DNA from 3 places in the Mesorhizobium sp. L48C026A00 genome. Region 1 is predicted to be linked to each of the others. Evidence: riboswitches for the same ligand, from Rfam matches in the RefSeq annotation. Region 1 holds a riboswitch; each other region holds the start of a gene.

Region 1 (3,271 bases):
GCGGCGGTCGTCGTCGGCAGTCCAGGCGCGGTCGTAGTAGTGGTTGACGCGCGGCCCGACAGCCTGCAGCAACAGTCGCATCGGCTTGCCGCCGACCTCGACGAAGCCTTTTACGCGCAGCACGTTTTCTTCCTCCGCCGCCGTGGCGACACGCAAAGCCAGCTCATCGGGATTGGCGATCGACGGAATGTCGATGACGAACGAGTCGAAATCGTCATGCTCGTGATCGAGCTCGTCGTCGTGGTGGGTCTTGCGGTTCTCGATGTCGTCCTCGACGGCAAGGCCGAGGCCGAGCAGCACGGAGGGATCGACCTTGCCCTGCGAGGCCGGCACGATCTTCACCGCGCGGGCGGCGTGCTTGCCGATGACGGCATTGGCGCGGGCCGAGCCGGCGGCGTCCATCAGGTCGCTCTTCGACAATATGATCAGGTCGGCGCAGGCGAGCTGGTCCTCGAACACCTCCTCGACCGGATCGTCGTGGTCGAGCGTCTCGTCCTGCGCGCGCTGCGCCTGCAGGGCGTCCATGTCGTTGGCAACGCGGCCTTCGGCCAGCGCCGGTCCGTCGACCACGGCAATGACGCCGTCGACCGTCACCCGGCTCTTCACCGTCGGCCACTGGAAGGCCTGGACCAGCGGCTTGGGCAGGGCCAGCCCGGAGGTTTCGATCAGGATATGGTCGACCCTGGGCGTCAGCGACAGGATCTGGTCGAGCGCCGGGACGAAATCGTCGGCGACGGTGCAGCAGATGCAGCCATTGGCCAGCTCGACGATGTTTTCCTCAGGGCAGGTGTCGATGCCGCATCCCTTAAGAATCTCGCCATCGATGCCGATGTCGCCGAACTCGTTGACGATGATGGCCAGCCGCTTGCCGCCAGCGTTTTCGAGCAGATGGCGGATCAGCGTCGTCTTGCCGGCGCCGAGGAAGCCGGTGACGACGGTGCAGGGCACGCGCGAGACGGAAGTGGTCATATCTGGTCCTTCAAAAGGTCGAGGGGAGGGATGCGGGCAACGAGGCCGCGCTTCAGGCAATCGGGGCGGCCGCGCCATGGCATGAGGCCGTCGGTCGAGGTGGCGAAGAGTCTTGCGCCGGTGATGAGATCGGCGCCGCTGGTCACGGTCAAGTCGCCGAAGACATAGCTCCAGCAGCCGTCGCGCAGGATAGCGGCGCTGAGGCGGCGCTTGCAGTTGCCGAGGCATTCGACGCTGCGGATACGGATGTTTTCGCCCGAGGCGGCGCGGCGCGTATCTTCGGCCAACAATTCGCCGGCGCGGGGATGGCCGTCGGAGCCGGTCTCGTCACGGCAGGAGGCGCAGACGATCACGGTGACGTCGGCCAGAGCATCATCATCGCCGGACAATACGCCCGCTGTCTCAGCCGAAAAACTGCTGTCGCGTTCCAAATCAGGCTCCTTGCCCGGAAAACCCGCCAGGCGATCGGATTCTTATGTCCTAGACGGCAGGTCTCCTGGCTCGCGGGTCATCGCCTTGGTGCCGCCTTCCCGGGATTTTCCCAGTGGTTATCGGCCTTGGCTCGTCGCTTACAGTTGCGGGGACAGCCGCGGATTTGAAATCGGATTTCGCACCGCATTCCCTCTTGGCTCCTCCCTTTGCCGAGAGGAGACCGTCTGAACCGGATTTAGGCTTGTGGAGGCAGTCGTGTCAACGCACGTCTACGACGCCGCAATGTCGGCGAGAGCCGAACCCAGATCCCCGGCAGGCGTCACCTCGATGCGTTCGAGCCCGAGCCAGCCTTGCATCAACTGCAATTCCTCAAAAAGTTCGGCGGCGGTTTGCGGCGGCGCGCCGGGCTCGGCATAGGCGGCATGGACGCGCAGCACGCCGGCCCGGCGGTCAGCCCTAAGGTCGATGCGCGCCACGATCCTTTCGCCGAGCAGGAACGGCAGCACATAATAGCCGTATTGGCGCTTTTCAGCAGGGGTGTAGATCTCGATGCGATAGCGGAAGTCGAACAGTCTTTCCGTACGCGTCCGTTCGAAGACAACCGGATCGAACGGAGCGAGCAAGGCGCGCGCCTCGATCTTGCGCGGAAAACGAACGTCCTTGTGAAGATAGGCGGGCTTGCTCCAGCCTTCGACCCGAACCGGCAAAAGATCACCGCCGTCGACCAGTTCCTCGATGCGGCCTTTGATATCAGCGGGAGAGAGGCGGAAATAGTCGCGCAGGTCGCCTGCTGTGGCGACGCCGTGGGCGCGGGCGGAGATGCGCAGCAATTCGCGGTGCGCATCCTCAGGCGAGGGCACCGGCAGGGCAAGTATTTCCGGCGGCAGCACGCGCTGCGGCAGATCATAAAGCCGCTCGAAGCCACGACGTGACGCCGTGGTGATGCGGCCGGCCCAGAACAGCCATTCGAAAGCGTGCTTGGCGTCGCTCCAGCCCCACCAGCCGCCGGAGCCTTTCTGGCCTTCCAGGGCGGAAGCGGCGATCGGGCCGCGTTCGACGACCTCGCGATAAATATCTTCAATGTAGGCGGCGCGCTCGCGGCCCCACTTGGCCAGCCCGTTATACATTTCCTCGCCACGTTCGGCCCGTTCCATGCGCCAGCGCATCAGCGGATAGGTCTCGACCGGCAGAAAGGAGGCTTCGTGCGCCCAATATTCGAAGACTTTGCGCTTGCGCGTCACGGCGGCGTTGTCGAGCAGGGCGAGCGGGTAGGGGCCAAGCCGCGAATAGAGCGGCATATAATGGGCACGCACCACCGCGCTGACGGAATCGATCTGCAGCAGACCGGTCCGGCCAAGCACACGGGCCAGATGGCGGCGATCGGGCGTGCCGTTAGGGCGAGGATCGGCAAACCCCTGTGCGGCAAGCGCGATGCGCCGGGCCATGGCGAGCGAGATTTTTTCCTTCATGCAGACGGCACTCTGTCGGCGTTCGACCAAAGGTGGGAGAGATGATTCCGCCATGCTAGCAGGGTTTTGGCGGTATCCATGTCAGGAGAGAAAAGTGGAGTAAAAAGTGAAGGAAATCAAACAGGAGCGGATTGGACCAGTTTATCCGGATATGCCGTCGAGCACCGTGTTTTGAACAAGGTTTGACTTGCTTCGCCGAAAGCCCTGCGCTAACCCTCGCCGCGTTGCAGCATAGCGCCTCCTAAAACGGTTCAGTGGTTAAACTGTCACGCTTCCGCAAGTGGGTCCGGTGCTGTAATCAGAGTGGATTGGCCGCCAACGGAAAGCTGCAGCATGAACGCATTGTTGAGTTCGTACCTGCCCATCGTCCTGTTCATCGGCGTGGCGCTGGTCGTCGGCCT
Region 2 (3,271 bases), on a different contig from region 1:
ATCATCCATCGCCAGGGCCTGCTCTACGCGCAGGAATATGGCTGGGACGAAACTTATGAGGCGCTGGTCGCCGAAATCCTCGGCGCCTTCGTCAAATCCTACGATCCGAAATGGGAACGCAGCTGGATCGCCGAGCGGGAAGGGGAAGCCGTCGGCTCGGTCTTTCTCGTGCGCCAGTCGGACGCGGTGGCGAAGCTGCGCCTGCTCTATGTCGAACCCTCGGCGCGCGGTCTCGGCATCGGCAGGCGGCTGGTCGAGGAATGCATCGGCTTTGCCCGTGCCAAGGGCTACAAGAAATTGACGCTGTGGACCAACGACGTGCTCACCTCAGCGCGTCGCATCTACGAGGCGTCCGGGTTCAAGCTGGCCAATCAGGAACGCCACCACGCCTTCGGCAAGGATCTGGTCGGCCAGAACTGGAATTTGGACTTGTAGCGTCTTTCCCCTCTCCCCTTGTGGGACAAGGGGAGAAGGCAAGATAAGGCGGAGCGCCTCGACACTAGTCTCCAACACAAGTTGAAAACTGGCCGTTCCTCACCCGACCGGTATCCAGATTTCCAGCCCGCCATTGCCGCTGCGCGGATCGAATTCGGGGCCGTAGCGCTCGAATTCGGGCGCGTCGGCAATCTTGTGCCCGGAGGCCGGCAGCCATTTGTTCCAGATCGTGTTGACCGTGCGGCGGATGGTCGAGATGTGGTCACGATGGGCGAACACGGCGTATTTCTGCGCCGGCACGCGTACGCGCGAAAACCCCTTCGGCAGGTCCGAAAAATCGGACACCTCGACGCCGGCGATATAGTCGAAATTGCCTGCATCGTCGCCGTTGACGCAGACGCCATAGGCGATGTCGCCGACCTCGCCTGGAATGTTGCCGACATAGGGGCCGAACCGCTGCCACTGCATCGGAATGCCGGCGCTGGTTTCGCAGCTGTAGCGCTCGCCGAGACCGGCGATGAGGAACGGCCGGCTGGTTTCGAAACGCGGCGGCTCGAGATTGGCGAGGAAGGACTGGTCCATCAGGATCGGCTCCACGAGATCGAGGTTTTTGAGCGAGCCTTGCGCGCGCACCAGTTCCGGCGTGGTGCCGAACTGGTCGCGGAAGGCACGGGTGAAAGCCTCATGCGAGGCATAGCCGGCGTCGAGCGCGACCGAGAGGATGTCCGGTGCGCCGGCGGCGAGCCTGCGCGCCGCCTCGGTCAGCCGGCGAGAACGCAGGTAGCCCATCACCGAACGTCCGGTCGCCGCACCGAAAGCCCGCGTCACGTGAAAGCGCGACACGCCGCTGCTGTTGGCGACATCGTCGAGCGAGATGGCCTCCGGCAGATGGCTTTCGACGAACCACAGCGCTTTCTCGGTCGGGTTCATATGGCTCCTTGCTGTGGGACTCCGCATTGGCCAGGTCATGGTATCGCTTCCTGGTGGAGGCAGTTTGATCGAAATTGCGCACCGCGCAATGCGACGGTGGTCGGCAAGTCCAAGGCGTTGGGCGAAGGGCTTGACGGGAGCAGGCGTTGTCTTTTAAGTAGTAACGTTATTACATTACGAGATTCGGTATGCTCGTTCTGACAAGACCATTGCTCGCGGGGCACTCCGAACCCCGGAAACTTATTGCGCTGGGATTGGCGGAAAACTAGGGGGGCTGACTGATGGTCCCCAAGCCGAAAGGCGAGGGGTGAAAAGGGAACACGGTGAGATCTTCGGATCGAGGCCGTGGCTGCCCCCGCAACTGTAAGCGGCGAGCAAAATCCGAAAATGCCACTGGCCGGCAAGGCTGGGAAGGCAGGATGGCGCAAGGACCCGCGAGCCAGGAGACCTGCCATCGCACGAGTTGACCGGACGGGGTGTGCCGGGAGGAGACGTGGACATCGGTCTTGTCGGCCGGTCCAGCTTCCTTCCGTCGCCATTGAGAAAGTGACGGTAAGTTGGACGCCTGCCAGCCTCTTCTTGAAGCGCGTGAACTGAGCGCCACGGCGAATGGCCAGCGCCTGGTCAGTGCGGTCAGCCTTTCGGTCGCGGCGGGAGACCGCCTCGCTATCATCGGTCCCAACGGCGCCGGCAAGACGACGCTGCTGCGCATGCTATGCGGCACGCTGCGTCCGAGCGCGGGAGATGTGAGATTTTCCGGACGCCGGCTGGAGACGTTTCCGGCCGCCGAGCGGGCGCTGCACATGGCGGTCGTCGGCCAGACCGATCAGCCCGATCCGCGGCTTGCCGTGATCGACTACGTCGGACTTGGGCGGGTCCCGCATGCCTGCTGGCGACGCAGGAGCGAGCAACGCGACGTCGTCGTCGAAGCGCTTCGCAGAACCGGCCTGCTGCCGCTGCTCGGCCGCACGATCGGCTCGCTGTCGGGTGGTGAGCGGCAACGCGCCCAGCTGGCGCGCGCCATCGCCCAGGAGCCGAAAATCCTGTTCCTCGATGAACCGACCAATCATCTCGATCCGCGCGCCCGCAGCGAACTTCTCGAACTCGTATCGCAGCTTGGCATGACCGTCGTGGCGGTGCTGCATGATCTGTCGCTGGTCACGCCATTTGCCACCAGGGTCGCGGTGATGAACGAGGCCCGCCTGCAGGCACTCGCCCGTCCGCGCGAGGCGCTGACCAAGCAGTTGATTCGCGAGATTTTCGGCGTCGAGGTGCTTCGGCTGCGCCATCCGACCGAAGACCGCGAACTCACGGTGTTCGAAGTCCCGAACCGTGCCTCTTCTGATCCAACCAAGGAGCAACATCCGTGAAACGCCTCGCACTGTCTTTTGCCTCTATGCTGCTTGCCCAGACCGCCTTCGCTTTCCCGGTAACAGTCGACAGCTGCGGCACGCCGCTGACGTTCGACGCCGCGCCGAAGCGCGCCGTCATCCAGGATATGAACATGGCCGAGATGGCCTTCGCTCTGGGGCTGCAACCGTCGATCGGCGGCCTGACCGGCATCACCGGATGGTACAAGGTCGGTCCGGAATTCAAGGCCGAGCAGGGCGCGATCCCGGAACTTGCGCCGAAATATCCGACGCTCGAAAACCTGGTCGCGGTCGAGCCCGATTTCTTCTTCGCCGGCTGGTATTACGGCATGAAGCCGGGCGGCGACGTAACGCCAGATACGCTGGCGCCGCACGGCGTCAAGACGCTGGTGCTGACGGAAAGCTGCGTCCATCTCGACAACAACCGCCCCGCCGCCTCGATGGACCTGCTCTACGGCGACATCGAAAAGCTGGGCAGGATTTTCGGCAAGCAAGCCAAGGCGGAAAAACTCGTTTCAGGCTGGAAAGCGCAACTC
Region 3 (3,271 bases), on a different contig from region 1:
TGATGGGGGGACGCACGTAGCGGGACCCATAGCTTTGTACCCAGGCATGCTGGGTGAAGGCGAAGCCGGACAGCTGCTCGCCGAAATGCTGTACCATGTCGTTTCGTTCGAACTCACCGTGCACCAGCACGTCCAGCCCGATCTCTTCCTGCCAGCGAATTGCAGCCTCGATCTCCTTCTTCAGGAAGGTCTCGTAGTCGACATAGCTCAGCTGGCCCTTCCCATGAGCGGCCCGCGCCCTGCATACCTGCGGCGTCTGCGGGAAGGACCCGATGGTCGTCGTCGGGAACGGCGGCAGCCCGAGCGTGCCGGCCTGGACTCTGGAGCGCTCGGCAAAAGCGCTCTCTCGTCGCTTCATGCTGTCGTCGATGCTGGCGATCCGCCCCTCGACAAGCGGGTCATGGATCTTCGTGGATGTCACGCGAGTGGCGGCAGCCTCGGCAGACGCTTTCAAAGCGCCTGCCACCGCATCCCTGCCTTGGGACAGGGCCCGGGCCAGCAACACCAACTCGTCGGTCTTCTGGGCCGCGAAGGCGAGCCACGACCTGATATCCGCGTCGATTTCCGTCTCCATGCGCAGGTCGATCGGCACATGCAGCATCGAACAAGAAGGCGCGATCTCGACGCGGTCCAAGGGCCAGCCGGCGACGATCGGTTTGATGCGGTCGAGAATGGCGGGCAGGTTCGCACGCCAGACGTTGCGGCCATCGATCAAGCCAAGCGAGAGCACCAGATCCTTCGGTGCGAGCCGACCCACCGTTTCCAGCTGCTCGGGAGCGCGCACGAGATCAATATGCAGCCCGGCCAGGGGCAGAGAAACCGCGGTTTCGAGATTGTCTCCCAGCGGCCCGAAATAGGTAGCCAGCATGATCTTCAGCTTGGGCGCGGCTTTTGACAGCTGGCCATAGGCGAATTCGAACGCAGCTCGTTCGTTGGGGTTCAGATCGAGGACAAGCGCTGGCTCATCGATCTGCACCCAGTCGGCTCCCGACAGCTTCAGCCTCTGCAGGAGTTGCTCGTAGACGGGCAGCAGCCGCGGCAGGAGCGCGATGGGATCGAATCCTTCGGCAGGCGATTTCGCCAGCTTGAGGAAGGTGATCGGTCCAAGCATGACTGGGCGTGTGTGAATGCCGAGCGCTTTAGCCTCGAGGAAGTAATCAACCGGCTTCGTCGACGAAAGGGCGAACGTCTGATCATCGTCTAGTTCCGGCACAATGTAGTGATAGTTTGTGTCAAACCACTTGGTCATTTCCATCGCGGTTACACTAGGCCCATGAGCCGCATGCTGTCCACAATCCTCCGTCTGACCTTGGTTGCCGCGCGCCATGGCGAAGTAGATGTCGAGTGGGACCTCGCCGCCATTCCAGGCGTAACGGGCTGGCACGGCGCCGACCATGACTGCGGTGTCGAGCACATGATCGTAGAGCGAGAAGTCGTTCGACGGGATTTTCGACACGCCGCGATCGCGCTGCTCCTCCCAGCTAGCGGCACGCAGCGCCTTCGCAGTCGTGAGAAGGTCGCCAGCGGAAGATTTTCCGGACCAGTAGCTTTCAAGCGCGAATTTCAGTTCTCGCTTACGACCGAAGCGCGGCACGCCGAGCGTTGCTACAGGAATTTGCTGAGAGACAGTCATGCCAACCCCGATGGTTGGGGCGTCGGTGACAAGGAAGGCGCTAGCAGGCCGGCACGAACGCCAGGCTGCAGCGGCCACCGAGACACCCGGCCCGTGGACGTAATTCGCCGTGGCAGGTCTCCTGGCTCGCGGGTCATAGCCTCTACCCGTCTTCCCAAGGCTATTTCGCCTCAGTGACATGAGTGGAGTTGGCTCGCCGCTAACAGTTGCGGGGGCAGCGCCGGCATCGCACCGGCTTCCCTCTTAGCTCCGCTGCGGCAGCGCCGTACGGAGAACCACGACACGGGAGACAATTACAGCAGTTCGCTTCCTTGTCAACGCCGCATAAAGAAATGTTTATGTCGTTATGTTAAATTCCCGTTGCATGTTTCCCAAAGGTCGTCTCGAAAGCGAAAACTGTGGGAGCCTTGAGCGGCCGGTAAATCAAAGCAATGACGCACGGCGCCCTTGTCCAGGAGGATAGGAGTTCGTCGGCTGCCGGCGGCAAACATACCGGCAAGCGCCTTGGTGCTGCTTCCCGCATCATGCGAACGCCACCTCGGCGTCGCACTTCGGCTCCGAGGTTCCGACCGCTTTGTTGGTGATCTGCTCGCGACCACATTCGCCTCAATGGCGAGGCAGTTACCCATGTGGAAGGTCTTGGCCGTGCCGCCGTCGGTGACACGACACAACGATTTCGAGGGGAGCACCCGAGGCCAAGTGCAGCGGCCTGTTGCGAAGTGATCGAGGCCAATGTCTCGAACTGCTGTTCGCAGCCCACCGGCTCAAGCTAACCTGGCTCAAACCACCGGGCCAGCTCAAGTCCTGTCCAAGTGAGGCCTGAGCGGCAAATCGTCGTGCACGCGCACGGTTTGGCGTTCGATCTTGTAATGCGTCTTGGGCGGGCAATCGCCACGGTGCAGCGCTTCCAGGCGCGCAACGATTTCGGCGTCATCCTGGGTCTGCCTGTTGTTGTGGCGAACGTACTCGACCCAAGTTGGCACGTGATAACACTCGGTCCATAGTTCGGGCTTTTCCAGGTCACGCAGCAACGCCCATTGTCTGGCGCCATCTCGCAGCCGGGCTTTTCGCCACGATGTCATCACACTGAGAAATTCCGGGACATCTCTCTGATCGATACGATAATCGACCATCACCATGATCGGACCGCTTCGTGGCCGCAGGTCAAGTTGCAGCGTCGGTTCGCTGAACTTGTTGGTCGGATCCAGATTGAGCGTTTCGAAATCCGGCTGACGCAGAACGATCCCCATCAGTCCCCCAATCACAAGAACCACGCTGGCGACGAGGAAGGCTCCCGAAACACCTTGGACATCCGCCAGTTCGCCCCAGAGCCAGCTTCCCGCCGCCATGCCGCCATATGTGGCCGTCTGATAGAGAGACAGGGCGCGTCCAACCACCCACCGCGGCGCCGAAAGCTGCACTGTGACGTTAAACAGCGAGAATGATTGAATCCAGGCCGCACCGGCTGGCATGAGGAGCAGACAGCTCAGCCAAACGTGCTCACTCCATGCCAGAAAGAAGCAGCTGATCGCCAGTATAAAGAACGCACCGCGAATGACCCATTCGTTGGAGAGAACTTCTCGGACCCGCCCGATGAGGAGCGCGCCGCAAATCGCTCCCAGGCCGAAGAAGCCGAGC

What was found. A riboswitch is a leader RNA that binds a small molecule or an ion and turns the genes downstream of it on or off. The one in region 1 is predicted to bind cobalamin.
Region 2: linked by a shared signal. The riboswitch ahead of X738_RS71820 (ABC transporter ATP-binding protein) and the one ahead of X738_RS56040 (DUF1636 family protein) in region 1 are both predicted to bind cobalamin.
Region 3: linked by a shared signal. The riboswitch ahead of metE (5-methyltetrahydropteroyltriglutamate--homocysteine S-methyltransferase) and the one ahead of X738_RS56040 (DUF1636 family protein) in region 1 are both predicted to bind cobalamin.

What each region holds. Positions count from the first base shown of each region.
Region 1 is NZ_AYWU01000006.1:432,985-436,255, forward strand. It holds gene cobW (cobalamin biosynthesis protein CobW) at 1-969, opposite strand, end outside; gene X738_RS56040 (DUF1636 family protein) at 966-1,400, opposite strand; cobalamin riboswitch at 1,439-1,641, opposite strand; gene X738_RS56045 (winged helix-turn-helix domain-containing protein) at 1,671-2,870, opposite strand; gene X738_RS56050 (NADH-quinone oxidoreductase subunit A) at 3,204-3,271, shown strand, end outside.
Region 2 is NZ_AYWU01000024.1:1,534-4,804, forward strand. It holds gene X738_RS71810 (bifunctional helix-turn-helix transcriptional regulator/GNAT family N-acetyltransferase) at 1-435, shown strand, start outside; gene X738_RS71815 (AraC family transcriptional regulator) at 535-1,365, opposite strand; cobalamin riboswitch at 1,631-1,835, shown strand; gene X738_RS71820 (ABC transporter ATP-binding protein) at 1,923-2,735, shown strand; gene X738_RS71825 (ABC transporter substrate-binding protein) at 2,732-3,271, shown strand, end outside.
Region 3 is NZ_AYWU01000063.1:2,427-5,697, reverse strand. It holds gene metE (5-methyltetrahydropteroyltriglutamate--homocysteine S-methyltransferase) at 1-1,633, opposite strand, end outside; cobalamin riboswitch at 1,728-1,928, opposite strand; gene X738_RS79710 (MFS transporter) at 2,431-3,271, opposite strand, start outside.